4 regions of the Enterobacter sp. RHBSTW-00175 genome follow, and region 1 is predicted to be linked to each of the others. Evidence: predicted binding sites of a transcription regulator. Region 1 holds the regulator's gene; each other region holds the start of a gene.
The links. The regulator CRP, encoded in region 1, controls carbon source genes, mostly activating them, when cyclic AMP is high. The targets are predictions, from matches to a motif close to ATGTGANNNNNNTCACAT.
Positions count from the first base shown of each region.

Region 1 (7,664 bases):
TATAGTAAATAACTGACAAGAATCAGCATCGCCGTTATGACCCAAATCATCCCATCAGACTTCGACATTGCAGCCGAAGAGAGCGCAGAATTTGTGCCCATGCGTGGCGTAGCCAATCGCCATTTGCAGACCATGTTGCCGCGCCTTATCCGCCGCAAGGTGCAGTTCACCCCACACTGGCAACGTCTGGATTTGCCGGACGGGGACTTTTTGGATCTTGCCTGGAGCGAAGAGCCGGAGCAGGCTAAACATAAACCCCGTCTGGTGGTGTTTCACGGTCTGGAAGGCAGCCTGTACAGCCCATATGCACATGGTCTGATCCAGGCGGCGAAAGAGCATGGTTGGCTCGGCGTGGTGATGCATTTTCGCGGGTGCAGCGGTGAGCCAAATCGCCAGAAGCGCATTTACCATTCAGGCGAAACCGAAGACGGCACCTGGTTTTTACACTGGCTGAGTGACAATTTTGGTACGGTGCCCACGGCGGCCGTGGGCTATTCGCTGGGAGGTAATATGCTGGCCTGCCTGCTGGCGAAAGAGGGTGACACGGTTCCTCTGGACGCTGCGGTGATTGTCTCTGCCCCGTTTATGCTGGAGCAGTGCAGCTACCATATGGAAAAAGGCTTTTCCCGGGTGTATCAGCGTTATCTGCTCAACCTGCTGAAAGCCAATGCCGCGCGTAAGCTCAAAGCCTACCCGGACACTCTGCCGGTAAGTCTGCGTCAGCTGAAGAAGGTGCGTCGTATTCGCGAGTTCGACGACTTGATCACCGCCAAAATTCACGGTTTTGCCGATGCGATAGATTACTATCGCCAGTGCAGCGCCATGCCACTGTTGAGCAAAATCACCAAACCGACGCTTATCATCCATGCGAAAGATGATCCGTTCATGGATCATCACTCCATCCCCGCGCAGGAATTTCTGCCCGCCAACGTGCAGTACCAACTGACTGAACATGGCGGTCATGTTGGCTTTGTGGGTGGTACGCTCAGACGCCCGCAGATGTGGCTGGAAACACGCATTCCAGCCTGGCTCACCGCTTTTCTGGACGGTAAAAAATGATTATCCCCTGGCAGGATCTGGCGCCCGAAACGCTCGATAATCTTATTGAAAGCTTTGTATTACGCGAAGGCACAGATTATGGTGAACAAGAACGTTCGCTTGAACAAAAGGTCAACGATGTAAAGCGCCAGCTCAAAAGTGGCGAGGTGGTGCTGGTATGGTCTGAGCTGCACGAAACGGTCAATATCATGCCCCGCAATGCCTTTCACGACTGACCTTTAACACTATTCCAGTCAGGGAGTTGCTATGTCTGCCAGACATCCGGTTATTGCCGTTACAGGCTCAAGTGGTGCGGGTACAACCACCACCAGCCTCGCCTTTCGCAAGATTTTCGCGCAACTGAATTTACGGTCCGCAGAGGTAGAAGGTGATAGCTTTCACCGCTACACCCGCCCTGAAATGGATATGGCGATCCGCAAAGCTCGCGATCTCGGCAAACACATCAGCTATTTTGGGCCAGATGCCAACGATTTCGGTCTGCTGGAGCAGACTTTCAAAGAATACGGACAGACCGGCAAAGGCCAGTCGCGGAAGTATCTGCACACCTATGACGAAGCCGTTCCCTGGAATCAGGTACCAGGGACATTCACCCCCTGGCAGCCTCTTCCCGAACCTACCGACGTGCTATTTTATGAAGGATTACATGGCGGCGTGGTGACCACGCAGCATGATGTGGCGCGCCACGTGGACCTGTTGGTCGGCGTTGTGCCGATTGTGAACCTGGAGTGGATCCAGAAGCTGACGCGCGATACCAGCGAGCGCGGTCATTCACGCGAAGCGGTGATGGATTCGGTTGTTCGTTCGATGGAAGATTACATTAACTTCCTGACGCCGCAGTTCTCACGCACCCACATCAACTTCCAGCGCGTGCCGACGGTAGATACCTCCAACCCGTTTGCGGCCAAAAGCATTCCCTCGCTGGACGAAAGCTTTGTGGTTATTCATTTCCGCAATCTCGAAGGCATTGATTACCCCTGGCTGCTGGCCATGCTGCAAGGCTCATTCATTTCGCATATGAATACGTTGGTAGTGCCGGGCGGGAAAATGGGGCTGGCGATGGAACTGATTATGTCACCGCTGGTGCAGCGGTTGATGGAAGGGAAGCAGATCGCGTGATCCTTTTCCCTCTCCCCGTGGGAGAGGGTTAGGGTGAGGGCATCAACGCGTATGATGCCCCTTGCATTAAGCCTCGATCACTTCATACGAATGCGTGATTTTTACCGCTTTCTCCAGCATTAACGCCACGGAGCAATATTTCTCCGCAGAAAGATCCACCGCACGTGATACCGCAGCGTCTTTCAGCTCTTTGCCGGTCACAATAAAATGCAAATTGATGTGCGTAAACAGGCGTGGTGCTTCTTCACGGCGTTCAGAAGTGAGTTTTACTTCGCAATCCGTCACGTCATGACGACCTTTTTGCAAAATCGACACCACGTCAATTGCGCTGCAACCACCCGCCGCCATCAGCACCATCTCCATTGGGCTTGGTGCTTTATCGCCGGAGTTCCCATCCATTAAAATCTGGTGTCCGGAAGCGGATTCGCCCAGGAACGTTAAACCTTCAACCCATTTCACACGCGCTTGCATATTCATTAACTCCAACGTTGCATTTTTGGTGACAGATTACGCGTACGTTACATTTCTCGCAACGGAAGGCGACCTGCATCATGCTGAAGCGAGACACCAGGAGACACGCGACAAAAGCTATGCTAAAACACTCTGGATGCTACAGTAATACATTGACGTTACACATGTATGCAGAGGACATCAAACTTTACTGGCTGCGACTATTACGACAGCCGACTTCCCAGGGTATGGGTAAGAATTCGATTGCAACCCCAGAGTCTGGATGCATCTTATGACTCTGGTGACAGCTTATAACAGAGGATAACAGCGCATGGTGCTTGGCAAACCGCAAACAGACCCGACTCTCGAATGGTTCTTGTCTCATTGCCACATTCATAAGTACCCATCGAAGAGCACGCTGATTCACCAGGGTGAAAAAGCGGAAACGTTGTATTACATCGTCAAAGGCTCGGTGGCAGTGCTGATCAAAGATGAGGAAGGGAAAGAAATGATCCTTTCTTATCTGAACCAGGGCGATTTCATCGGTGAACTGGGCCTGTTTGAAGAAGGCCAGGAACGTAGCGCCTGGGTTCGTGCAAAAACCGCGTGTGAAGTGGCCGAAATCTCCTACAAGAAATTCCGTCAGCTGATTCAGGTTAACCCTGACATCCTGATGCGTCTTTCTTCGCAGATGGCTCGCCGCCTGCAAGTCACGTCTGAGAAAGTGGGTAACCTCGCCTTCCTGGACGTAACGGGCCGTATCGCTCAGACTCTGCTGAACCTGGCGAAACAACCAGACGCGATGACCCACCCGGACGGAATGCAAATTAAAATTACCCGTCAGGAAATTGGTCAGATCGTGGGTTGCTCCCGTGAAACAGTGGGCCGTATTCTGAAAATGCTCGAAGACCAGAACCTGATCTCCGCCCACGGTAAAACCATCGTGGTTTACGGAACACGTTAATTCCGGTCAAACGGCGTGCCATCGCAAGGTGTCACGCCGTTTTTGTCTCTACTCCCCATGTGGCGCAGGCTAATTTATCACCCGGAAGTTAACTACGCACTGCGACAAACGCTGGTGTTGTGCCTTCCTGTGGCCGTGGGTTTGCTGCTGGGCCATCTGCAACAGGGTCTGTTGTTCTCCCTGGTTCCTGCCTGCTGCAACATTGCAGGTCTGGACACACCGCATAAACGTTTCTTCAAGCGCCTGATTATTGGCGGCTGTCTGTTTGCAGGCTGTAGCCTCGCTGTACAACTGCTGCTTGCCCGTGATATTCCGCTTCCCCTGATCCTGACCGTACTGGCCATGACGCTTGGCGTGACCGCTGAAATCAGCGCGCTACATGCCCGGTTGCTGCCCGCGTCGTTGATTGCCGCCATCTTCACGCTGAGCCTCGCCGGGAATATGCCGGTGTGGGAGCCGCTACTCATCTACGCGCTGGGAACCCTGTGGTACGGCGTGTTCAACTGGATCTGGTTCCGCCTGTGGCGCGAACAACCGCTGCGCGAATCGCTCAGCCTGCTCTACGTGCAGCTTGCCGACTACTGCGAAGCCAAGTACACCCTGCTCACTCAGCATACGGATCCGGAAAAATCGCTGCCGCCGCTGCTGGCGCGCCAGCAAAAAGTCGTCGATCTGATTAGCCAGTGTTATCAGCAGTTGCACATGCTCGCCGCCAATAAAAATCATGACTATAAGCGACTGCTGCGTATCTTCCAGGTCGGTCTGGATTTACAGGAACATATCTCTGTGAGCCTGCATCATCCGCAGGAGGTGCAAAAGCTGGTCGAACGTAGCCACGCCGAGGCGGTGATCCGCTGGAACGCCCAAACCGTGGCAGCGCGCCTGCGCATTCTCGCTGACGATATCCTGTATCACCGCTATCCCACGCGTTTTAACATGGACAAACAGCTGGGGGCGCTGGAGAAAATTGCCCATCAGCACGCGGAAAACCCGGTGGGCCAATTTGCGGCGTGGCACTTCAGCCGCATCGCCCGTGTCCTGCGGACTCAGCGGCCACTTTACCCCCGTGACCTGATGGCCGATAAACAAAAGCGTCTGCCGCTGCTGCCAGCCCTGAAAAGCTATCTGTCACTGAAATCTGCCGCGCTGCGTAATGCCGCGCGTATCAGCGTGATGCTTAGCACCGCCAGTCTGATGGGCGTCGCGCTGCACTTACCGAAACCGTACTGGATCTTAATGACCGTGCTGTTTGTTACGCAGAACGGTTACGGTGCTACGCGGGTGCGCATTCTGCACCGGGCAGGTGGCACAATCGCGGGGCTTATCATTGCCGGGGTGACGCTGCACTTTCACGTACCGGAAGGCTATACGCTGCTGGGGATGCTGGCTGTCACCATGGTGAGCTACCTGATTATTCGCAAGAACTATGGCTGGGCGATGGTGGGCTTTACGGTCACTGCGGTATACACCCTGCAACTGCTCACGCTCAATGGCGAACAGTTTATTCTCGCCCGCCTGGTCGACACCCTGATTGGCTGCCTGATTGCCTTTGGCGGCCTGGTCTGGCTCTGGCCCCAGTGGCAAAGCGGGTTGTTGCGCCAGAACGCCCATGATGCGCTGGAAGCAGATCAACAGGCGATACGCCTGATCCTGAGCGATGATCCACAGCCTTCGCCGCTGGCGTATCAGCGCATGAAGGTTAACCAGGCACATAACGCCCTGTTTAACTCACTGAACCAGGCGATGCAGGAGCCGGGCTTTAATTCCCACTATCTGGCAGACATGAAACTGTGGGTGACGCACAGCCAGTTTATCGTCGAGCACATTAACGCCATGACCACGCTTGCACGCGAGCACACGATGCTGACACCCGATCTGGCGCAGCGCTATTTGCAGTCCTGTGAGATTGCCTTGCAGCGATGTCAGCAGCGCCTGGAGTACGACGCGCCGGGAGAAGCAGGAGATTCGAATATTCTTGAAGCACCGGAAACACTGACGCTTGGCCCAATGAGCACCCTGGAGCAGCATTTGCAGCGCATCCTGGGGCATCTGAGCACCATGCACACCATTTCGTCGGTGGCATGGCGTCAGCGTCCGCATCACGGGATTTGGTTAACGCGGGTATTAAAACGCACGCCGTATTGAATCACGTCCGGCTGGATTGTAGGCCCGTGCAAGCGCAGCGCCGCCGGGCAATCATGTTATCCCCGGACGATCTTCTCGACCGCCGCCGCAAAACGGTTTAAGCCGTCTTCTATGTCTTTGTCTTCAATCACCAGCGACGGCGCGAAACGCATCACGTCCGGCCCGGCATTCAGCACCATCACCCCTTCATGAGCTGCGGCGTGCAGGAAATCGCGTGCGCGACCTTTGTACTGTGGCTTCAGCTCAGCGCCAATTAACAGCCCCATACCACGGATCTCGCTGAACACGTTGTACTGCTCATCAATCTGCTGAAGGTGTTTCACGAACAGCTCGCGCTTCGCATTAACGCCGTTCAGCACCTCTGGCGTGTTGATGATATCGAACGCCGCACCAGCAATGGCGCAGGCCAGCGGGTTGCCGCCGTAGGTCGAACCGTGAGAACCCACGTGGAACGCAGAAGCGATATCCTGCGTGGTGAGCACCGCACTTACCGGGAAACCGCCGCCGAGCGCTTTGGCGCTGGTCAGGATATCTGGCGTCACGCCGTAGTGCATATAGGCAAAGAGATCGCCGGTACGCCCCATGCCGCTCTGCACTTCATCAAACACCAGCAGCGCCTGGTGCGCATCGCACAGTTCACGCAGGCCTTGCAGGAACTCAGGCGTTGCCGCCATTACGCCGCCTTCGCCCTGAATCGGCTCGACCACAACCGCGCAGGTATGGTCGTCCATCACCGCTTTTACCGCATGAAGGTCGTTAAACGGCACGTGGATGATATCGGCCGGTTTCGGGCCAAAGCCATCGGAATACTTTGGCTGCCCGCCAACGGACACGGTAAACAGCGAACGGCCGTGGAAGGCGTTATGGAAGGCAATGATTTTGGTTTTATACGGGCTATGACGGGTTGAAGCATAGTAGCGTGCCAGCTTAAAGGCCGTTTCGTTGGCTTCAGTACCGGAGTTCATGAACAGCACACGTTCAGCAAAGGTCGCGTCGATGATTTTACGTCCCAGGCGCAGCGCGGGTTCGTTGGTAAAGACGTTACTGGTGTGCCACAGGGTTTCGCCCTGGGTTTTTAACGCGTCTACCAGAGCAGGATGACAATGACCCAACGCCGTCACCGCAATCCCCCCCGCGAAATCAACGTACTCTTTACCCTGCTGATCCCAGACGCGGCTGCCCTTCCCTTTAACCGGGATAAACTCAGCCGGTGCATAAATCGGCAGGATCACTTCATCGAATGTCGCGCGGGTAATTGCTGATTGTTCAGTTGCCATGTCATGCCCATCCATTTTATGTCACATTGATTGTGAAAATATAATCACAAAATATGCATAAAAAATCATAATAAGGCAATAAAAATTCAGCGATTGAGGAAATTCGCCAGCAGCTGATGTCCCTGCTCGCTCAGGATGCTTTCAGGATGGAACTGCACCCCTTCGAGATCCCATTCCTTATGACGAATGCCCATAATTTCGTTGGTGTCGCTCCAGGCGGTGACGTCAAAGCACGCTGGCAGCGTAGGGGGATCAATCACCAGGGAGTGATAGCGCGTAACGGTTAACGGATTATTTAATCCGCTGAACACGCCTGCGCCATTGTGGGTAACGGGGGAGGTTTTGCCATGCATCACTTTCGCCGCACGCACAATGGTTGCGCCAAACACCTGAGCAATAGCCTGATGGCCAAGACAGACACCCAGAATAGGCAGCTTACCGGCAAACTGTTTTATAACGTCCAGAGAGATACCGGATTCCGACGGCGTACACGGCCCCGGTGAGATAACGATTTTCTGCGGAGCAAGCGTCTCAATATCGGCAAGGGTGATGTCGTCATTGCGGCGGACAACCACCTCCGCGCCCAGTTCGCAGAAATACTGGTACAGATTCCAGGTAAAGGAATCGTAGTTATCTATCAGCAGGATCATGGC
Region 1 covers NZ_CP055930.1:1,669,619-1,677,282, forward strand. Annotated here, with positions in the region: gene HV107_RS07980 (hydrolase) at 37-1,059, shown strand; gene HV107_RS07985 (YheU family protein) at 1,056-1,274, shown strand; gene HV107_RS07990 (phosphoribulokinase) at 1,306-2,175, shown strand; gene HV107_RS07995 (OsmC family protein) at 2,242-2,646, opposite strand; gene crp (cAMP-activated global transcriptional regulator CRP) at 2,957-3,589, shown strand; gene HV107_RS08005 (YccS/YhfK family putative transporter) at 3,647-5,734, shown strand; gene HV107_RS08010 (aspartate aminotransferase family protein) at 5,791-7,011, opposite strand; gene pabA (aminodeoxychorismate synthase component 2) at 7,098-7,661, opposite strand.

Region 2 (7,664 bases), 2.3 Mb from region 1:
CACCATCCCGCCCATGCACGATACCCGGTTATGGGAACGTTTCGAGGCCGCGCGTCTGGAGCTGTTTGCCAGTGCGCGTACTGGTGAACCGGCCCCGCGCTATTTAAGCCACTGATTTAGCGCTCCAGCTGGTCGCCATACTCGTTCATCCAGGCGGCCAGCGGGGAAAGCGCATTCTGAAGCGTCAGCCCCAGTTCGGTTATCTGATACTCCACGCGCGGCGGGATTTCCGGGTAGACGGTGCGTGACACCAGCCCGCGCTGTTCGAACAAACGCAGCTGTTTAGTCAGCTCTTTTTGCGTAATGGGCGCAACGGCACGCAGCAGATCACCAAAGCGCACCGGGGTGTTAAGCACAATCAGCCGGTACAGGATCGGGATTGCCCATTTGCCCGCAATCAGATTCACAAACCGCGTCATCGGGCAGGCGTGGACCGCAGATTTTTTTTCGCAGGGTTCAGTGAGTATTTCCGCCATAGCACACCTCTTGCCTCTTTAGTATCCAAATGGTACCTGGTTTCCTTTCGATACTAACGTTTCTATAGTGCTTTCTCCAGAGCGAATTCAGGAGGCATTCATGGGACGTTTAGCAGGTAAATACACCTTGATTACAGGCGGAACCAGCGGCATTGGGCTGGCTACCGCACAGGAATTTATTGCCGAAGGGGCGCAGGTGGCCGTCACCGGGCGCAACCCGGAAACCCTGGCCGAAGCCCAACGCATTCTCGGGGATAGCGCATGGGTTATTCCTGCCGATGCCGGTGATATCACGGCACAAAAAGCGCTGGCGGAGACGCTCGCATCCCGCTGGCCACAGCTGGACGCGGTGTTTATCAACGCCGGAGATGTCACCCACGGCCTGCTGGAAGAGTGGCAGGAAGAAGCCTGGGACCGGCTGATGCGCATCAACCTTAAAGGCCCGTTCTTTTTGATTCAGGCGTTGCTGCCGCTGCTGAATAACCCCTCATCGGTGATTTTGTGCGGCTCGGTCAGCGCCCGTATCGGCCTGCCCACCAACAGCGTGTATGCGGCAAGCAAAGCCGGTTTGCTCTCTCTGGCGCGAACCCTGTCAGCAGAGCTTTTATCCCGTGGGGTTCGTGTTAACGGCCTTAGCCCTGGCCCGGTAGAAACTCCGGCGTTGCATAAACTGGGGTTAAGCGAAGCGGCGCAAAAAGCCTTGCAGGGCGATATCGCAAATCTGGTGCCGCTGGGGCGCATGGGCACGCCGACGGAGCTGGCAAAAGCCGCGCTGTATCTGGCATCGGATGAATCGAGCTATACCGTAGGCACGGAACTGCTGGTGGATGGCGGCACGGGAAGTCTGTAATTCAGAAGGCGCTGATGCCGGTCACGGCACCGACATACAGCGCAGCCCACACGGCGGCAGAAAGCAGGCTGACGACGTAAACCTTCACGGCGCTTACCCGCAGCGTCCCCGCCGCCAGCGGCACGATGTAGCGCAATACCGCCAGGAAGCGGGCGGTGAACAGTACAACCACGCTATTTTTTTGCAGCTGGTGTTGCACGCGTAAAAATTTATCCGCATGTTTGGTCGTAAAACGCGTGACCAGCCGCGACTGCCCCATCAGCTGACCAATATGGTAATTCACCACTGAGCCAAGCGTCGCCCCCATCACCACCGCAAGCCATGTCAGGCCCGGATGCAGCGCCGACTGGCTGACGCTAATGCCCGCAATCAGCATCACCGATGCGGGTGGCAGTACCGACGAGACAAGCACCGTTGATTTGCTCAGCGCCATCACAAAAAGCAGGGCAAACAGATGCACGGGATGAACGGCAAAGTGGCTGAGTAAATTGTTTAACCACTCCATACTTCATCCCCCGTCTGATTATTATTTTTTCTATTTAAAGGGACTGACCTTAAATAATGCCTCAACACTGTTGATAAGATATGCTTCTAAACATTTCATAAACATTATTTAGATTCTCCAGCAGCGCGACAGAATAAGCGTATTATCCCTCTCGTTTACAACGATCTCGTTATGGCGAGGCTCCTGTACAAATACACGTTATCGCTCTGGTGGGTTCGAGAGAACCGGCACAGGGTAAAACAGGCACTGTCGAATCAAGGCTTTGTCAGTATAACTTCCCTTACGGGATACGGTGTACAGTGCTGAACCCAGGACGTGGGGATCTCTTCTTCGACATGCCCTGTCTTGCTCGCCCCTGAGAGATTTTATTCTTCAAAGGGAATTTACTATGTCTTACTCCATCCACAACAATACTCCAGCATTCACTGAAAGCGCAGTCGCGCAATATATGAATACCGATTTTATCGTTCTCGATATTTCGTTATGCGTGGCGCTGGCACGTGTACAGTTTTTCGAAAAATTAAAAGACGATGATATTCCGTCGCATATTTTTATCGAAGACCAGGGACGTCTGGCGGGCATGGTTGCCGTACGCAAATTATTGCAGGCTGTCGATACGGTGCAGCCGGTCCGGGCGCTGATGATAGCGGAATTTATTCAGCTGAAACCGGAAGATGAACGCTCAGATGTTACCGGGCTGCTGGCTCATGGCGGAGCGGATGTGATACCGGTGGTCACGCACGGCAAACTGGTCGGGTGCCTCACCGAGCGTGAAATCGCGCATCTGCTGGAAGATGACGTAACCGAAGATGCTCAGCGTCAGGGTGCCACGCTGCCGCTGGAAAAACCCTATCTGGAAACCAGTCCATTCAGCCTGTGGAAAAAGCGCGCCGTCTGGCTGCTGTTGTTGTTTATTGCCGAAGCTTACACCAGCTCCGTAATTCAGCATTTTGAAGAAGCGCTGGAATCCGCCATTGCCCTGGCGTTCTTTATTCCTCTGCTGATTGGTACCGGCGGCAACAGCGGCACGCAGATCACCTCCACGCTGGTGCGTGCGATGGCGCTGGGCGAAGTGCATTTACGCGACGTCGGGCGGGTGCTGCGAAAAGAGATGACCACCTCGTTAATGATTGCTGTCACCCTGGGGCTGGCGGGCTGCGTTCGCGCCTGGATGATGGGCATCGGTATGGAAATCACCCTTATTGTCAGCCTGACGCTGGTCTGCATTACGCTGTGGAGTGCGATTGTCTCGTCCGTGATCCCGATGGTGCTTAAGCGCTGCGGTATCGATCCTGCCGTGGTGTCGGCCCCGTTTATCGCCACGCTTATCGACGGTACCGGGCTGATTATCTACTTCAAGATTGCCCAGTACACGCTGGGGCTGGAGTAATGCAACGGGCACCTCTGGCTGAGGTGCCCACGCCGTTACATATCCCCAAGCTGATGCGCTATCTCGCGCAGCTGCTGAGCCAGCGCTTGCAGGTTTTTCCCCTTCTCCCCTTTCTGCCCGGTGGACTGGCGCACCACCAGCCGGGCAGGCAGAATTGACGACATGCGCAGCGCATTGTCGTCGCCGCTGTCCAGAATACGCCGCACGGCCTCTTTGCCCTGCAAATCCAGATCGAGCGATACCGTGGTTAACGCCGGGTAGAAGAACGAGCTTTCGTAGGTGTCATCGTAACCAATCACCGACTTCTCCGCCGGAATGGAGATTTGCTGCTGATGGAAAGCGCTCAATACGCCAAGCGCCATCTGGTCGTTGGCGACCAGCACGGCGGAAAATTGTGCCGTTTCGCGCAGCATTTGCAGGGCACCGGAATAGCCGCTTTGCGCATCCCAGTTACCGCGAATGACCGATGCCGGCTCCAGCCCATAGCCCTTCAGCGTTTCGATCCAGCTTTTCAGCCTCAGCTGTGCCGACACGGAGGACTCCGGCCCGGCCAGCAGGGCAATCTCCCGATGGCCCAGTTCATAGAGATATTTGACGCTGGCGCGCGTGCCATCTGCCGGGTTAAACGAAACGTTAAACACGGAACTGTACGGGTCCACATCGAGAAACAGACAGACAATATCGTCATTGTCTGTCGCGATTTTCTGCGCCTGCTCGGCCTCCAGCGGGACGTTGATGATCACTTTGCTGACCAGTTGAGACTTCAGCTCGTTGATGGAATCCTGAATACTATGGTTGACGTTCTCATCAATCATTGAGATCAGCACCTGGTATCCTTCCACATTGGCGTAGCGTTTTACCGCAGCCGCCACCTGTGAGGGGGCGTGTAAGGCCAGCGAAATAGTCACCAGCCCGACCGTCTGGCTCTGCTTGCCTACCAGCTGCTGAGCCAGTCGGTTTGGAACATACCGCAATAACTCTATGGATTTCTCCACCTTGTGACGCGTGGCTTCGGATACGTTGGCAGATTTATTCAGTACCCTGGACACGGTCTGATAGGAGACGCCCGCATGGCGTGCCACATCCTCTAACGTCGCGCTTTTCGACTTCATGGTCCGGTTCCTTATGTTGTTATGCGCTGATTGTAACAGGGGTGATGTAAAAAAACGCACACCGCTCTCTTTTCACGCACCTAACACCATCAAAAAGTATGACGCTCACAATGCCACATTTCATGGTTCATCTCATCATTCGTAACAAAATTGTCTATTTTATTTGCACTTAATCACACATTCACGATCGTGTAATTGCCAGATAACAGGTTTAGGCATTTTATGACTGCGGATTTGTGAACGTATTACAAAACAATAAGAGGGTAACAATGAACACGACGATCCGATCTGTATCCGTTGCGTTGGCTGCCGCGTTAGCGTCTCCTTCGCTGTTTGCAGCGTCTTCTGTACCGATTGATTTTCATGGATATCTTCGCTCTGGTGTGGGCGTCTCACGGGATGGTGGGATGGAGGAGTGGCAAAAAAATAAAATTGGCCGTCTGGGTAACGAAGCCGATACCTACGGCGAGCTGGAGCTGGGTTCTGAGGTGTACAAAAAGAACGACGTCAGCTTCTACCTCGACAGCATGGTGAGCATGGTCTCTGACGGTTCAAACGATAACGAAACCACGTTTGGTGACGATGCGCAGTTTGGGCTGCGCCAGTTAAATCTCCAGATAAAAGGGCTGATCCCGGGCGATCCGAATGCGGTAATTTGGGGCGGTAAGCGTTACTACCAGCGCCATGACCTGCACATTATCGACACCAAATACTGGAATATCTCCGGCTCCGGTGCGGGTATTGAGAACTATACCCTCGGCCCGGGCGCTGTCTCCGTGGCGTGGATCCGTGGCGATGCCAACGATGTAGACTACCGCGTAGATGGCGACAACGACGTGAATATCAACTATATCGACCTTCGCTACGCAGGCTGGAAACCGTGGGCAGGGGCATGGACAGAAGTGGGTATTGATTACGCCATGCCAAATCCCACCAACAAGCAGAAGGATTATGGCGGGCTGTATGAAGCCGATAATGGCGTGATGGTCACCGGCGAGATCAGCCAGGATATGTTTGGCGGCTATAACAAGCTGGTGCTGCAGTACGCTAACAAAGGTCTGGCGCAGAACATGGTGTCACAGGGTGGCGGCTGGTATGACATGTGGAACTACGTGAACGATGCGACTGGCTACCGCGTGATCAATACCGGCTTGATTCCGATCACCGACAAGTTCTCCTTCAACCACGTGTTGACCTGGGGCTCGGCAGATGACACCACCCAGTACACCGACAAGTCACGCCTCGTCTCGCTGGTGGGTCGCGCCCAGTATCAGTTTACGGAATATGTCCGCCTGATTGGCGAGGTGGGTGGCTTCTACCAGGAAGATACCTATACCGACGGTTCGAAATACAAGCAGAGCGGCGAGAAGTACACCATTGCCCTGGGCCTGGCCGATGGTCCCGACTTTATGTCGCGTCCTGAGCTGCGCGTGTTTGCTTCTTACCTGAATGATTCTGAAAAAGGGCAATCCTTCGAAGATGGTACCGCAAATAATACCTGGAACTTTGGCGTGCAGGTCGAAGCCTGGTGGTAATTAATTTTTAAAATGCGTTAATCGTTATTGTATCTCCAACAACTGGCAGTCTATTCTCCTGTTTCGGGATAGCCATTATTTTGGCTATCCCTTTTTTATATTTAATGATTAAAATGCTTTTCTAATAACTGACGCAAGGTATCAGACTGCCTGCCAAATATCGCATGAACCTGCTGACCGATAATAATTACGCCAAGCGCCCCCTCCTCCTGTAACGCCTTTGAATTAACCTTGTTTAAATCTTTTACCGTGACGCGCAGGCGGGTAATACAGGCTTCAATGTGCTCGATATTATCGTCACCGCCAAACGCTGGAATTAAACGCTGAGTAATTTGACTGTCCATAATACGCCTCTCTTTTTACGGATAAAAAAATGCCTGCTCGGGGAGCAGGCGTTTTGTGCCTTTTTTGCCCGGCGGCGCTTCGCTTGCACGGGCCTACGGGTTTGGTAGGCCGGGTAAGCGCAGCGCCACCCGGCAATAAAACCGCTCTACGCTTTACGCTTCAGCACCCGGCAGTCCCACGCCAGCAGCACGGTATCGCCTACCGCAGCGGCATCTGTCATGCAGTCGGTATACCCCTGCGGCAGCGTGACGAGCTGTTGCTGGGCGGTAAAGTTCTGCACAAACACCCAGGTGGTTTCGCCGTCCGTGCGCGCTGTTGCGACCACACCCGGCGGGAAATCGCCCTCGATGGCCCGCGGCAGCGCCAGCTCGTTGATAATGGCGGCGAAGAAATCACGCTGGAACGGCAGATCGTTGCGCGACGCCACGTGCCATGCTTTACCTTTACCAACGCGGTTCACCGTGACGGCAGGCCGGCCAGCGTAAAAGTCGTCACGGTAGGTCGCCAGCACCTGTGCGGACTCAGCGTGGATCAGCTCGCACAGATGACGAACCTGATACGGCCCCTGCAACCCTGACGCATTGCCCGCCAGCCCCTGAACCAGGTTACGTTCACCGTCATCCAGGCAGTCAATCTCCTCAGCCCAGACTCCCACAAGCTTACGCAGCGGCCCCGGGAATCCACCCAGATGACAAAGATCCGTTTCATCCACCACTCCGCTCCAGTAGGTCGTCACCAGATGCCCGCCCGCAGCGACAAACGCCTCTGCACGTTCGGCAAAGCCTTCACGTACCATGTAGAGCATTGGCGCGATGACCAGCGCGTACGGGCTGAGATCGCAATCAGCGTCAATGATGTCCACCGCGATGCCCTGCTCCCAGAACGGACGATAGTGCTCGTTTACGGTTTTCTCGTATTCCATTCCCTTGTTGCGCGGCCCTTCGGCATCGTCCAGCGCCCAGCGGTTTTGCTGGTCGAAGATAATCGCCACCCGGGCTTCAGTACGACAGCCCACGACATCCGGCAAACGTTCAAGCATTTCGCCAAGGCGCGTCACTTCCCGCCCGACGCGGGTATCAAGATGACCCACGTGGTCGATAATCGCCCCGTGGAATTTCTCCACCGACCCGCGGCTCTTGCGCCACTGGAAGTACTGCACCGCGTCCGCACCGTGAGCCACCGCCTGCATCGAGGAGAGAATATGCATCCCCGGTTTTTTCAGCTTGCTGGTCGGCTGCCAGTTGGTGGTGCTCGGTGTGGACTCCATCAGCACAAAGGGTTTGCCGCCCTTCAGGCTGCGCATCATGTCGTGATACATGGCGGTGTAGCAGGCAAGCTGTGTTTCGTCTTTTTCCCTGTGCCACATCGGGTAGCTGTCCCAGGAGATAAAGTCGATCGCCCCGGCAAGCTGCCAGTAGTCGTAATCGTAGAAATACTCCATGAAGTTGGTG
Region 2 covers NZ_CP055930.1:4,016,372-4,024,035, reverse strand. Annotated here, with positions in the region: gene HV107_RS19155 (SDR family oxidoreductase) at 1-115, shown strand, start outside; gene HV107_RS19150 (helix-turn-helix domain-containing protein) at 117-476, opposite strand; gene HV107_RS19145 (SDR family oxidoreductase) at 577-1,326, shown strand; gene HV107_RS19140 (DedA family protein) at 1,328-1,831, opposite strand; M-box (ykoK) riboswitch at 1,990-2,159, shown strand; gene HV107_RS19135 (magnesium transporter) at 2,220-3,221, shown strand; gene HV107_RS19130 (LacI family DNA-binding transcriptional regulator) at 3,257-4,333, opposite strand; gene HV107_RS19125 (maltoporin) at 4,603-5,868, shown strand; gene HV107_RS19120 (glucose PTS transporter subunit EIIB) at 5,970-6,212, opposite strand; gene HV107_RS19115 (beta-galactosidase) at 6,359-7,664, opposite strand, start outside.
Region 2: the regulator CRP is predicted to act here: its motif matches at 4,495-4,512, upstream of HV107_RS19125 (maltoporin).

Region 3 (7,664 bases), 1.6 Mb from region 1:
GCACTCGCGTGGAGTTAAACGGCGCGGTCGGTGAAGCTGGTTCTGCGGGTCGTCAAAATCCTTCTCGCCCAGTGCTTTATCCCATCCACGGTCGATGAGGATCTCTGCGCCATCTTTGTAATAGCGGGCCGATAAAGTACGGGTCACACTGCCCGGCTCTTTCGGGTTAACCATACCGAAACCGAAGCCATTACCTTTGGCCTGGTGCTTTTTGGCATAGCGATAGAGGTACTTCCACAGCACTGGCGTCAGGATGAACTTCGCGTCCACAGCAGGTTCCAGTAGTTCAGCAACGGTTAGACGACGCGCCGGATACAAAGACGGGATATCCCGCAGGGTGAAATCCCCCTTCAGATTAAGGTCGCGACGGAATCCCACCAGCACAATGCGCTCACGATGTTGCGGCAGGAAATGTTTGCCATCGATAATTTTCGGATCGTCGGCTCCCATATCCTGTGAATCCGCCACATCGTAACCAAGGTCATCGAGCGTTTGCATGATGATACGGAAGGTTTTCCCGCCATCGTGGCTCTTTAAATTCTTCACGTTTTCCAGCACAAAAATGGCCGGACGGCGGGCATCAATAATACGGGCCACATCAAAAAACAGCGTCCCCTGGGTGTCGCAGGCAAAGCCGTGGGCGCGTCCTAACGCATTTTTCTTCGACACCCCGGCTAACGAAAACGGCTGGCACGGGAAGCCCGCCAGCAGCACATCATGTTCCGGGATGGTCTGGCGTATATGTTCAGCAGCGTCTTTATCGGTTACACCGTCTTTATGGCTCAGGGTCGCTTCGCGGATATCGGCATTAAACTGGTGGCTGGCAGGATCGCAATACCAGTTCGCTTTATAGGTGCGCACGGCATGTTTGTTCCATTCGCTGGTAAATACGCACTGGCCGCCAATGGCTTCAAAACCGTGCCGGATACCGCCGATACCGGCAAAGAGATCGATAAAACGGAAAGCATAGTTCGGGTGTGCAGCCGGAGGGCGCGGAAGCAAATTTTGCAGATAGCGATATTCACCGTCGCTCAGACGATGCCCCGCCCGCTCGCTGGTCAGCAGTCTTTTCAGTATTGCCGGGCTCCAGTGGCTTTCACCGTAAGCCTCCAGCTGGTTTGCCAGGCTTTTTGCATCATAGATATCCAGCAACTGACGCAGTAATGCCTGCACAGCTACCGTAGATTTCGCCGCCTGCGCTGGCGCGGGTTCAGTCACTGATCGATTTTCCTGCATTCTTTTAACCGGACAATAAAGACTGGAAACAGATTACCACAGTTCAGGCCTGCAAACTGCGACGGAAGCGGCTCTGCACCTGGCTGTCGACACCCAGGCAGTCGCCCTGTAATTCGGCGCTCAGTTTCGCCATAAACTGAATCAGGTAATCGGCATTGTGACGTGCCATGTCGCGCCCGATTTCCGTTTGCATGGTTTCGGGCAGACGCAGCAGTTTGGTCTGGAAATGATCCAGTGCAAAGGCTTTGTCATTCAACGTACGTGAATCGGCAAAGGGATCATTAGCATCAAACAATGGCACGCCTAATGCCCCCGATACGGCAAAAACACGCGCCAGGCCAATGGCGCCAAGTGCTTCAAGCCTGTCAGCATCCTGGACAATTTTCGCCTCCTGAGTGCGAGGCGCGATCCCGGCGCTAAAGCTGTGCGCTTCTATTGCATGTTCCACGGCACTGTAGCGCTCTGGCGGAAAATCAGGGAAATCGTCCGCCAGGATCTGGCGTGCCTTGCGTGCCGCAAGCGCTGAGGACTGGCTGCGTTCAGGGTGATTTTTTGGCAGGCTGACAATGTCATGGAAATAGCATGAGGTGAGCACCACCAGCGGATCGACGGCCTCGTTGACCATCATCTTCTGTGCCGTCAGCCAGACCCGGCGAAAGTGCGAGATATCATGTGCGGTATCATCGGTAGAATGATGTTGCTCCAGCCAGCTTTCGAAGCGGCGTTGCCACTGCGCAAGTTCCATAATCTTGTCCTGTCGCCAAAACGGCTACAATAGCAACTTTCCGTACGGCTATCACGGCCTGTCGGCACGGGGACGCGTGTACCAGGCAATCCCACCCAGAATCAGGCCAACAGCACCCAGAACTAAAAACCCCAGGAATGCGCCAAGCCATTTACCGCTGGTTGACCCTAAATCGCCCTCCACAACGGCACACGACACGGCAGGAATTTTACTGACAACCCACACATAGCGGACCATGGCCCACATGAAATATCCACAAAATGCATAGAACACCCACAGGGCCAGTTTGCCTCCCAGGCTACGATCGTTTTTTTGTTCCATTCTCAACCCCAGTTTCACGGTCGCTACGTTACCGGTTTCACATCGCACATTCGTTTTTTGTGATTTTTATCACATTTTTTCGCTGAATGCTGGCCCTGGCGGCACTTTCTGCACCTCAGTTTGCGTTAAGTTGATCTCAGACAAATTTCCCACACTGCGCTTGCCACTTTGCATGGTGAAGGCACTAATTCCGATTCCCCTTCATTTAAACCGTTTGCGTAAAATACAATTACAGCAGAAAACGTTTTTCTTCCATCACCTATTTTTATAGCCATTTATTTCAATGAGATATTTAATGAACGTGTTTTAAAACCTCGAATAAATACATACAAAATACAAATACCAAAGCCCAAAATTCGTTCTAACTCATTTACAAAATCAATAACCGCAACTCACAGCCAATACATAACACCATGAAAATATAAGCATAACTCATGAAAATACTTTTCCAACACTCATAGATTTGAAAAATAAAGAGATTAATAGAAATATATTGAAATAAAAATAATCATTTAATTACATTTATTTTTGAACGAATTTCACATCACATAGAATAGTATCGACGCTGTAATTACGGAGGGTGATTACGTATATTCATAGAATCTATATTTATAGGGAATATATAATGAAAAGAAAAGTTCTGGCAATTCTTGTACCCGCAATGTTAATCGCAGGCGCAGCAAATGCGGCTGAAATTTACAACAAAAACGGTAATAAAGTTGACTTGTACGGTAAAGTCGATGCACGTCATACCTTCTCTGATAACCCTGGCGACGATGGTGATGAAACCTACGTGCAGATTGGTTTCAAAGGCGAAACCCAGATCACTAACGATCTGGTTGGTTACGGTCAGTGGGAATATAAGACCTACGCAAATGACACTGAGGGCGCCGGTGATAAATCATTCAACCGACTGGCATATGCTGGCCTGAAGTATGGTGAATACGGTTCATTTGATTACGGTCGTAATTACGGCGTTGTCTATGACGTTGAAGCCTGGACGGATATGCTTCCAGTATTCGGTGGCGATTCTTACACCTGGACTGACAACTTTATGAATGGCCGTGCTAACGGTCTGGCAACTTACCGTAACTCTGATTTCTTCGGCCTGGTTGATGGCCTGAACTTCGCGTTACAGTATCAAGGCGCTAACGAAGGTCAGGATCAAACAGAAGATCAGGAAGGCACCAAAAACGGTCATGACGATGTACGTTTCCAGAACGGTGACGGCTTCGGTATCTCCACGTCTTATGACTTCTCTGGTGATCTGTCTGGCCTGAGCCTCGGTGCAGCATACTCCTCTTCTGACCGTACTAATGAGCAAGTTGCATATGGCAAAAGCTCAGAAAGCGTCGGTTATGCTGGCGGTGAAAAGGCAGAAGCCTGGACCGTTGGTGCGAAATACGATGCTAACAGCATCTATCTGGCAATGATGTATGCTGAAACCAGCAACATGACGCCAATCGGTAACTTTGGTATCGCCAACCAGACTCAGAACTTTGAAGCAGTCGCACAATACCAGTTCGACTTCGGACTGCGTCCTTCTTTGGCATGGGTTTACTCAAAAGGTAAAGATCTGGACGGTAAGGGATTCAATAAGGACTTGGTTAACTATATCGACCTGGGCATGACCTATAGCTTCAACAAAAACTTCTCCACCTATGTTGATTATAAAATCAACATGCTGGATCAGGACGAAGCTTTGTATGATGCATACGATATTTCTACCGATGACATCGTTGGTATTGGCATGACCTACCAGTTCTAATCCCCCAAAAACACCAAAGCCCGCTTCTTGCGGGCTTTTTTGTCTCACGCTTTAGTGATTAAGGCGCTTCCTGCAAGGCCACCCGAATAAACCCATTATTCTGTGAAAGCAGTTCATGGGCATTCCACGCATCCAGGCCGGTCAGCACCATCAGCACGGCGGTTTTACAGTTGTGATTGCAGCTTTCCAGCGCGGCTTTCGCTACCGCCCGGGTACAGCCGCCCGCTTCCATCACGATTGCAATTTGCCGTTCTGTCCATTTGGTACTGCTGGCTTCAAGATCCACCCGCAGATTGCTGTAAACGCGCCCGCTACGAACCGCCAGACCGGTGGTCACCATATTAAGGATCATTTTCTGGGCGATCCCGGCTTTAGTGTTGCTAAAACCCGCCACCACATCAGCGCCCAGCTCAGGTGCGATCACCATGCTCGCCAGCTGTGCCGCTTCACTTTGCGCATCGCTGGTGATGACCGCCAGCGGCGACCCCAACGACCAGGCGTGTCGCATTGCTCCCCACACCCACGGCGTTTTACCGCTGACGGTCAGGGCCAACATCATATCGTGCTCGCCAAATTTGATTGCCTGGAGTTCGGCCACACCCCGTTCATAATTTCCGGCGCCGTCACCCGCCGTAAGGGCAATAACGGGATGCTTGCCTGGTGCATACTCTTTCGCCGCCTGTTCTGCTACCCGCCCGGAAGGCCCCGCCCCCACAATCACCAGGCGGCCGCCATGGCTCAGGGTTGCCGCAGCGTTATCAACCACGCGGGCAATGGTGTTTAAAAATGGGGTAATGGCAGAGGAGATGTTTGCGTCTTCCTGGTGAATGACTTGCAGCATGTCCAGCGTGGATAATCTATCAATGTTGATCGTGCTGGAATGCCGTCTTTCCTTGACTGAACCGGTAAGCATAGTGCTCATAAACAGCCTCCTTATTATGAGTTCACACACACTATAAAGGGTTTTATATAGATGACATGCGAGGAGGTTCACGAAAAGAGGAGCAAAGGCAAGTTTTACATAGCTTTAAGAAACGCCCGTCATCGGCGATAATTAGCCCTTTCTTATTCATCGCGGAGTGTTGATGAGCGATTTGCAGCCTTTTCCCCTGACGCGCAAGCGCCCCATGAAGCTGAACACACTGGTCACCCTGATGGTCTGCGCCATTATCGGATCGGTACTGCTGGTCGTGTTCGCGCTCTATTCTGTGCAAATCACCAGGGCAACGCGCGATGATGTTAAAGATACCGCCCTGGGGATTGCCAGAACGCTGGCCGACAGCCCGGAGGTCAAGCGCGGGCTGATGCAACCGCCGCAGGCCGATATCATTCAGCCCATTGCACAGGCCATCACGCAGCGCAACGATCTGCTGTTCACGGTCGTGACCGATATGCGGGGGATTCGGTACTCTCACCCGAACGAAGCGCTCTTAGGGCTACATTTTATCGGGGATGACCTGACCCCGGCGCTGGAGGGAAAAGAGAACGTCTCCGTCAATCGGGGCGTACTCGCAGAGGCGCTGCGTGTGTTTACCCCCATCTATGATGCGCAACACGAACAGATTGGCGTTGTCGTGGTGGGGATTTCACTCAATAAAGTTGAAGAGCAAATCACGCGCGGGCGGCAAAATGCCCTCTGGACCATCCTGTTCAGTATCCTGATGAGCTCTCTTGGGATCTGGGGCCTGGTCCGCGTCCTGAAGCGTATTCTGTTTGGCCTGGAGCCTTATGAAATCTCCGCGCTGTTTGAGCAACGTCAGGCGATGTTACAGTCCTTGCGTGAAGGAGTTGTCGCCGTCGACATTCACGGACGGGTCACGATGATAAACCACGCAGCCCGGCAGATTTTGCTGCTGCCATCGGGCCAATCCGCTGAAAACTCGGGTGAACCACCCCACTCCCCTCTACTGGCAAGCCTGAGAGAGGTGTCAAAAACCGGGGTTGCCCGTCAGGATCAGGAGATCAGCTGCAACGGCCGTTTGCTGCTCTGTAATATGGTGCCTGTTAAGAGCCAGAATCAGGTGATTGGGGCCATCAGCACTTTCCGTGATAAGACTGAAATCAGCCAGTTGATGCAACGCATTGACGGCATGGTCAACTACGTCGATGCCCTGCGTTCCCATACCCACGAGTTTATGAATAAGCTGCATGTCATCCTGGGTTTGCTGCACATGAAGCGTTACGACAAACTGGAAGAGTACATTATCCAGACCGCGCAAAATTACCAGACTGACATCGGCGCGATTCAGGGCAAGATTAAGTCCCCGGTGATCGCGGGCTTTTTACTGGGCAAAATTAATCGCGCCAAGGAGGCCGGTTTTACCCTGACCCTGGCCGATGAGTGTCTGCTCCCGGATTGCACCAACGAAGAACAGGTCGCGGTGCTCATTACCGTGCTCGGTAATTTGATTGAAAATGCACTGGATGCGATGACGGGCCAGCGCGAAGGCGAAATTAGCCTGCTACTGCACTACCAGAATGGCTGGCTCAGCTGTGAAGTTAGCGATGACGGCCCCGGAATTGACCCCGTGCGGCTGGAAGATATTTTTAATAAAGGCTACTCAACGAAAGGTGAAAACCGTGGTGTTGGGCTGTTCCTTGCTCGCCAGCAGATCCACAACCTCGGCGGAGACATCACCGTCGAGTCGGAACCTGGCGTTTTTACCCAATTTTTTGTTCAGATCCCCTGGGATAGCGAGAGGAATATCGCGTGATAAATGTATTAATTGTCGATGATGATGCCATGGTAGCCGACCTCAACCGTCTGTATGTTAACCGCGTTGAGGGATTTAGCTGCTGCGGCGTCGCCTCCACGCTCAACCAGGCCGAGGCGTATATTAATAATCCGGCTCAGCCTATCGATCTGGTGCTGCTGGACGTCTACATGCAGCAGGATAACGGGCTGGATCTCCTGCCTGTCATTCGCGCATCTGGTCGCCAGATTGACGTCATCATGATCTCTTCAGCATCCGATGCGGTGACGATCCAGACATCCATGCATTACGGCGTGGTGGATTACCTGATTAAACCGTTCCAGTTCCCGCGTTTTGAAGAGGCGCTGAACGGCTGGAAGGCGAAACACAGCCTGATGGGATCGCACCAGTATTATGAACAGGCGGATGTCGATCGGCTGCTGCACGGTGGCGCGCCGGAACTGGCAGACAGCAAGCGTCTGCCGAAAGGTTTAACTCCACAGACGTTGCGCACCATTTGTCAGTGGATCGACGGCCACCCGGATATGGAGTTTTCAACCGACGACCTGGCAAACGCAGTGAATATTTCGCGGGTGTCGTGCCGCAAATACCTCATCTGGCTGGCGCAAATCACCATTCTGTTCACCAGCATTCACTACGGCGCAACGGGGCGTCCGGTGTATCGCTACCGGCTCCAGCCGGAACAGATTGGCCTGCTCAGACAGTACTGTCAGTAACGCGGTAATCGTTATCCAGTAAGGTAAAGCGGAAGAGGTGTTTAGATGAGAAAACCACCTCTTTCGCTTTCGTGACGAAGATGGCTTCAATGTCAGGCCGCGCCCGCAACGCCACGCAGCCCTTCTCAACCCCCATGCCAAACATCAGCGTAGTCCAGATATCG
Region 3 covers NZ_CP055930.1:36,796-44,459, forward strand. Annotated here, with positions in the region: gene HV107_RS00220 (DNA cytosine methyltransferase) at 1-1,218, opposite strand, end outside; gene HV107_RS00225 (phosphohydrolase) at 1,280-1,981, opposite strand; gene drpB (cell division protein DrpB) at 2,033-2,302, opposite strand; gene ompC (porin OmpC) at 2,928-4,070, shown strand; gene HV107_RS00240 (N-acetylmuramic acid 6-phosphate etherase) at 4,129-4,992, opposite strand; gene HV107_RS00245 (sensor histidine kinase) at 5,156-6,784, shown strand; gene dcuR (two-component system response regulator DcuR) at 6,781-7,500, shown strand; gene HV107_RS00255 (FAD:protein FMN transferase) at 7,481-7,664, opposite strand, start outside.
Region 3: the regulator CRP is predicted to act here: its motif matches at 2,360-2,377, upstream of drpB (cell division protein DrpB).

Region 4 (7,664 bases), 620 kb from region 1:
CCCGGATTAACTGCTCGCACATATCCAGGCTACGGCTGATTTTTTCACGCTGACGCACCAGTTCCGCTTCCGATTGCTGTGCGGCGGGTCTTGCCTGTTCGCGCACGGAAGCCAGTGCCGCGTCCATAATGCCATCAGCCAGGGCTTCAATCTGTTTCACCGCCAGTGCCGCTTTAGCATCGGCCGGGAGCATGGCTGGTGCGACGCCCAGTAGTTCGATGTATTGCGCAATAATAGGGGAATCAAACCAGCATTCGCCATCATCGGTTACCAGCGCCGGGACTTTCCCTAGCGGGTTGAACCGGGCAACGCCATTTTCGGCGTTGTAGGGCTGTTCATTGACGAATTCAAATTCAATCCCTTTCTCCAGCAGGAGAACTGAGATTTTACGCACGAAGGGACTGGTATAGCTGCCGATAAGTTTCATTGCCTGATCCTGAATGCCCACAAAGAGGTCAGTATGGATCAAGCAATGAAAAAAGGCAGGTATGCGTATCGCATTCCTGCCCCGGAAGGATTAATGATCGAGGTAGAGGTAGTGCATCCAGCTGGTCATACGCAGCAGCACTTTACGCATTACGGAAACGTGCGAGAAGTGGTCGGAATAGACCGCAACCTGAGCATAAATACCGTCCGGTAATGCATCGACATCGGCATTCGGGTCAAGCTCAATCGTACCCAGTACGCCGTCCGTACCCGGAACGACCGTCAGCGATTGCAACACTCCCTGGGCCTGATAAGAACCACCCGGCACCACTGGCAGGATGCTTGTGAGTTTACCGGAGAACACCTGTCCTGGCAGTGCATTGAATACCACTTCAGCTTCATCACCCGGTTTCAGACGCAGTAAGGAGTTCTGACGGAACTGAGCAACAATCTGGCGTTTCTGTTCAGGAATAAACACCATCACCGGACGCAGTGGCAGCGCGGCTGCGTATGTCCCAGGGCGAATCAGCACCTGCGTGATATATCCATTACTTGGCGCACGGACGACAGTCTGATCGAGGTTGTATTTGGCCTCAGCCAGTTGCGCACGCAGGGACGCCACCTGCGATTGTTCACCGTTAACCATGCTGTCTAACTGGCTTTGGATCTGCGTCTGTTCAGCCACTGAGCCTTTTACCAGCGCATCCTGTGCCAGATAGTTCTGGCGTGCGTTATCGATATCGCTTTCAGAGAATGGGTTAACCTTCGCCTGGCTGCCTTTCAGGTAACGCTGATAATCTTTATACAGGCGGTCACGCTCAGCAGACACACGCGTGGTATTGGCTACTGCTTCCGAAAGCTGCGCTTTCAGGTGATGCTGCCAACTTACTGATTTAGTGTATGATGGTGTTTTTGAGGTGCTCCAGTGGCTTCTGTTTCTATCAGCTGTCCCTCCTGTTCAGCTACTGACGGGGTGGTGCGTAACGGCAAAAGCACCGCCGGACATCAGCGCTATCTCTGCTCTCACTGCCGTAAAACATGGCAACTGCAGTTCACTTACACCGCTTCTCAACCCGGTACGCACCAGAAAATCATTGATATGGCCATGAATGGCGTTGGATGCCGGGCAACCGCCCGCATTATGGGCGTTGGCCTCAACACGATTTTCCGCCATTTAAAAAACTCAGGCCGCAGTCGGTAACCTCGCGCATACAGCCGGGCAGTGACGTCATCGTCTGCGCGGAAATGGACGAACAGTGGGGATACGTCGGGGCTAAATCGCGCCAGCGCTGGCTGTTTTACGCGTATGACAGGCTCCGGAAGACGGTTGTTGCGCACGTATTCGGTGAACGCACTATGGCGACGCTGGGGCGTCTTATGAGCCTGCTGTCACCCTTTGACGTGGTGATATGGATGACGGATGGCTGGCCGCTGTATGAATCCCGCCTGAAGGGAAAGCTGCACGTAATCAGCAAGCGATATACGCAGCGAATTGAGCGGCATAACCTGAATCTGAGGCAGCACCTGGCACGGCTGGGACGGAAGTCGCTGTCGTTCTCAAAATCGGTGGAGCTGCATGACAAAGTCATCGGGCATTATCTGAACATAAAACACTATCAATAAGTTGGAGTCATTACCCGCTTTCAGGTTGTCGATATTGTGCGTGGCGGTCACCAGGTCAGCTTGCAGTCTGTCGACGCGCGCCTGGTAGCGGCCCGGATCCAGTTTAAATAACACTTCGCCTTTTTTAATAAGCTGGTTATTTTTATTTGTGACTTCGCTAACCACACCCGTAACCTGCGGTGTAATGGGAATCGAAATAACCGCTTTTTGCGCCGTAAAAGTATACGGGTGGTTATAGTTCATTAATAAGATGAGTCCCGCAACAATAAACACCCCACCTAATGTCGCGGTGGCGAGCGTCCACTGGTTTACAGGAATACGGAATATTTTAAAGATAGCCCAGGCAAAAGCCACATAGGTTAAAATAATCAACAGATCCATGATCAGTGCTCCGACGTATTCTTATCTGCTGGCGCTTGAGCAGCAGCCAGTTTTTGTTCTAGTTCGGCCACACGTTTGGACAGAGCATCCATGCCGGGGACCTCATCAGGCTTTGTGATATGATTCTGCATACCCCAGCCACGCTCCTCCTGGTACAGCGTTGCCCAAATCCACAAAAACGGCCAAATGGCATGGAGAGTAAACAGGCTTATCCACCCGGCTGTATGGATTGCATCAGCATGGGGGTGGTTGCGTTTTTTAGCCATATTATAAGGAATATCATGAATGGCGATGATCCCGTAAAACAGAACCAGGAACACGAAAATTAATACGCCCAGCGCAAAGTAGTTGAGAAACATATTTCCCTCACTCAGACAACGAAAACTCATTAAATAAATTAAATAATAAGCACGCAAATTAATTCAATTTAAGCGCAATAACGTGCACTTATTTTTCAGAGCCGCAGAGTATGGTTTTTTATTACATCTCCATGCAAGTTTATAAGCGTGTCAAAATATATCCTGAATAATAATAGACTTAACCTTACATATGAGAGTACTCCAGGTTTTCACTTTTCGCCATAACACACTCACACATGTGTAGTTTTTGCTTTTGATGCTGTTTGATTACATCCTGGCTGTGAACTGCAAAACAGAGTTTGTCGTTGATCACATCCAGAGAAATCTGCATGAAAATTTTTTGTGAATTCAGTCACGTTATAGAAACAAACAGGTGACCACTAAATGTGATACGCATCACAAAATGCTGTGGTTTTTACGCCATTTACCCGCGTTGACTTTTTTTTGCACATCACTTTTGTGATGCAGATCACCTCATTAAATACCACACCCCCTACATTTACGTGACTCAGATCACACAAAATTTCACCGTCTGGACAGTTGAACGATTCAGTGCCAGATTTCACAGCATGAACAGGGCCCGGCTACCTCTACCGCCGTACATTAACGATAAACCTCGGGCCGCAAGCCTAAGCGTAAACATAAGAAGGGGTGTTTTATGTCATCCGATTTCAAGATCAAAGTACAAAGCTTTGGTCGTTTCCTCAGCAACATGGTGATGCCAAACATCGGCGCGTTTATCGCGTGGGGTATCATCACTGCATTGTTCATTCCGACAGGGTGGTTGCCTAACGAAACGCTGGCGAAACTTGTTGGCCCAATGATTACTTACCTGCTGCCGCTGCTCATCGGTTTTACCGGTGGTCGTCTGGTGGGCGGTGACCGTGGTGGTGTGGTTGGTGCCATTACCACAATGGGTGTGATTGTCGGTGCGGATATGCCGATGTTCCTGGGTGCGATGATTGCCGGTCCTCTGGGCGGCTGGGCAATTAAGCACTTTGATAACTGGGTTGACGGTAAGATTCGTTCCGGCTTTGAAATGCTGGTGAACAACTTCTCTGCTGGCATCATCGGTATGATTCTGGCGATTCTGGCGTTCCTCGGCATTGGCCCGGCTGTTGAAGTGCTGTCCAAAATTCTGGCAGCAGGCGTTAACTTCATGGTTGCGCACGACATGCTGCCGCTGGCGTCTATCTTTGTAGAACCAGCGAAAATCCTGTTCCTTAACAACGCCATCAACCACGGTATCTTCTCACCGCTGGGTATTCAGCAGTCTCATGAACTTGGCAAGTCCATCTTCTTCCTGATTGAAGCGAACCCAGGCCCGGGTATGGGTGTTCTGCTGGCATACATCTTCTTTGGTCGCGGCAGTGCAAAACAGTCTGCGGGCGGTGCAGCTATCATTCACTTCTTGGGTGGTATCCACGAAATTTACTTCCCGTACGTGCTGATGAACCCACGTCTGATCCTGGCCGTTATCCTCGGCGGTATGACTGGCGTGTTCACTCTGAGCGTGCTGGGCGGTGGTCTGGTTTCTCCTGCCTCTCCGGGCTCTATCCTGGCCGTGCTGGCGATGACGCCAAAAGGTGCTTACTTCGCTAACATCGCTGCTATCTGTGCGGCAATGGCGGTCTCCTTCGTTGTCTCTTCTATCCTGCTGAAAACCAGTAAAGTGAAAGAAGACGACGATATCGAAGCAGCAACTCGTCGTATGCACGACATGAAAGCGGAATCCAAAGGCGCTACTCCGCTGGCCGCAGGTGATGTGTCTAACGACCTGAGCCACGTACGTAAAATCATCGTTGCCTGCGACGCCGGTATGGGCTCCAGCGCAATGGGTGCAGGCGTGCTGCGTAAGAAAGTACAGGATGCAGGTCTGAGCAATATCTCTGTGACCAACAGCGCGATTAACAGCCTGCCACCGGATGTTGACCTGGTTATCACGCACCGCGACCTGACCGAACGTGCTATGCGTCAGGTTCCACAGGCGCAGCACATTTCGCTGACCAACTTCCTCGACAGCGGCCTGTACACCAACCTGACTGAGCGTCTGGTTGCGGCACAACGCCACGAAGACAACGAAGTGAAAGTTCGCGATAGCCTGAAAGACAGTTTCGATGCGAACGACAGCCACCTGTTCAAACTGGGTGCGGAAAACATCTTCCTGGGTCGTACTGCGACCCACAAAGAAGAAGCGATTCGCTTTGCGGGTGAGCAACTGGTGAAAGGCGGTTACGTTCAGCCTGAGTATGTTGACGCAATGCTGGAACGTGAAAAACTGACCCCAACCTACCTGGGTGAATCCATCGCGGTTCCGCACGGTACGGTTGAAGCGAAAGACCGCGTGCTGAAAACCGGTGTTGTGTTCTGTCAGTATCCACAGGGTGTTCGCTTCGGTGAAGAAGAAGACGACATTGCCCGTCTGGTGATTGGTATCGCCGCTCGCAACAACGAGCACATTCAGGTGATTACCAGCCTGACCAACGCCCTGGATGACGAATCGGTCATCGAGCGTCTGGCCAGCACCACCAGCGTGGAAGAAGTACTGGCGCTGCTGAATAAGTAATATCGTTCTCTTCCCTCTCCCCACTGGGGAGAGGGCTAGGGTGAGGGGAAAGTTATGCGGTTCCTCACCCCAGCCCTCTCGGGTAAAAACATTAATGAAGGTTAACACTATGAAAGCATTACATTTTGGCGCAGGTAATATTGGTCGTGGCTTTATCGGCAAATTGCTGGCCGACGCGGGCATTACGCTGACATTCGCCGATGTGAACCAGGTGGTACTAGACGCCCTGAATGCCCGTCATAGCTATCAGGTTCACGTGGTGGGAGAAAACGAGCAAATCGAAACCGTTTCTGGCGTGAATGCGGTAAGCAGCATCGGTGATGACGTGGTTGATCTGATCGCAAGCGTTGACCTGGTGACGACTGCGGTCGGCCCGGTTGTGCTTGAGCGTATCGCCCCTGCGGTGGCAAAAGGCCTGGCGAAACGTAAAGCTCAGGGCATTGATACCCCACTGAACATCATCGCCTGTGAAAACATGGTGCGTGGCACCACGCAGCTGAAAGGTCACGTCCTGGCTGCCGTCGCCGACGAAGATAAAGCCTGGGTTGAAGCACACGTCGGCTTTGTCGATTCCGCCGTTGACCGTATCGTTCCGCCGTCTGAATCCGCCACCAACGACCCGCTGGAAGTGACCGTTGAAACTTTCAGCGAATGGATTGTCGATAAAACACAGTTTAAAGGCGCGCTGCCAACCATCCCGGGGATGGAATTAACTGATAACCTGATGGCATTTGTCGAACGTAAACTCTTCACGCTGAACACCGGTCATGCTATAACCGCGTACCTCGGAAAATTGGCCGGTCATCAGACCATCCGTGACGCGATTCTCGATGAGAAAATCCGCGCTGTGGTAAAAGGTGCAATGGAAGAGAGCGGCGCGGTGCTGATCAAACGCTACGGTTTTGATGCTGAAAAACATGCAGCATACATCCAGAAAATCCTCGGTCGTTTTGAAAATCCGTATTTGAAAGATGACGTTGAGCGCGTTGGCCGTCAGCCACTGCGCAAACTGAGCGCGGGCGACCGTCTGATTAAGCCACTGCTGGGCACGCTGGAATACGGTCTGCCGCACGCCAACCTGGTGAAAGGGATTGCCGCTGCCATGCATTACCGCAGCGAGCAAGATCCACAGGCGCTTGAGCTGGCGAAATTGATTGGCGATGAAGGCCCGCAAGCTGCGCTGGCGCAGGTTTCAGGCCTGGATGCCAACAGCAACGTGGTTGTGGAGGCGATTAAAGCTTATAACGCAACCAAATGATGCAGAATGCGGCGCAGGTTATCCTGCGCCCAGATAACAGATTGTCAGATATGCAGGCAATAATGGAACAAACCCAGGCCTTTGAAAATCGTGTGCTTGAGCGTCTGAATGCTGGCAAAACCGTACGAAGCTTCCTGATTGCCGCCGTCGAGCTATTGACCGAGGCGGTGAATATCCTGGTGCTTCAGGTGTTTCGCAAAGACGACTACGCGGTAAAATATGCTGTAGAACCGTTACTGGACGGAGACGGACCGCTGGGCGATTTATCCGTGCGCCTGAAGCTGATTTACGGCCTTGGCGTGCTCAGCAGGCCAGAGTATGAAGACGCTGAGCTGTTGATGGCGCTGCGTGAAGAGCTCAATCATGACGGTAACGAGTACACCTTCACCGATGATGAAATTCTGGGACCCTTCGGTGAGTTGCACTGCGTCACCGCGTTGCCTCCGGCACCTCATTTTGATAACAGTGATCCTGAGCTGTATGCTATGCAAAAGCTTCGTTATCAACAGGTTGTCCGTTCTACAATGGTGCTTTCCCTGACTGAGCTGATTTCCCGAATCAGCTTAAAAAAAGCGTTTCAGAAGTAAGCCTGCGCACATTGGTGTATCCTTCCCTGTAAATCCCCCGTTTTTAGAGTCATTTGTGATGAAAGAAGTCGAAAAGAACGAAATTAAACGCCTGAGCGATCGTCTGGATCTGATCCGCCACCAGCAGGCCGATCTCTCTTTGGTTGATGCCGCTGAGAAATACGCTGAGCTGGAAAAAGAGATCGCCACGCTGGAAACCGAAATCGAACGTCTGCGTGAAGTCAAAGGCCAGAAGCTGAGCAAAGAAGCGCAAAAGCTGATGGACATGCCGCACCGTCGCGCGATCACCAAAAAAGAACAGGCCGATATGGGCAAGCTGAAGAAAAGCGTGCGTGGCCTGGTCGTCGTACACCCGATGACGGAACTCGGCCGCGAAATGGGCCTGAAAGAGATGACGGGTTTTTGTAAGACCGCGTTCTGATTTCGTGCCGGGTGGCGCTGCGCTTACCCGGCCTACTTCCCTT
Region 4 covers NZ_CP055930.1:2,288,210-2,295,873, reverse strand. Annotated here, with positions in the region: gene HV107_RS10885 (glutathione S-transferase) at 1-427, opposite strand, end outside; partial or broken gene HV107_RS10880 (HlyD family secretion protein) at 518-1,297, opposite strand; one part of gene HV107_RS10875 (IS1-like element IS1B family transposase) at 1,352-1,601, shown strand; one part of gene HV107_RS10875 (IS1-like element IS1B family transposase) at 1,601-2,049, shown strand; partial or broken gene HV107_RS10870 (biotin/lipoyl-binding protein) at 2,065-2,430, opposite strand; gene HV107_RS10865 (DUF3302 domain-containing protein) at 2,433-2,789, opposite strand; gene HV107_RS10860 (PTS mannitol transporter subunit IICBA) at 3,448-5,355, shown strand; gene mtlD (mannitol-1-phosphate 5-dehydrogenase) at 5,465-6,613, shown strand; gene mtlR (mannitol operon repressor MtlR) at 6,610-7,200, shown strand; gene HV107_RS10845 (YibL family ribosome-associated protein) at 7,259-7,621, shown strand.
Region 4: the regulator CRP is predicted to act here: its motif matches at 3,174-3,191, upstream of HV107_RS10860 (PTS mannitol transporter subunit IICBA).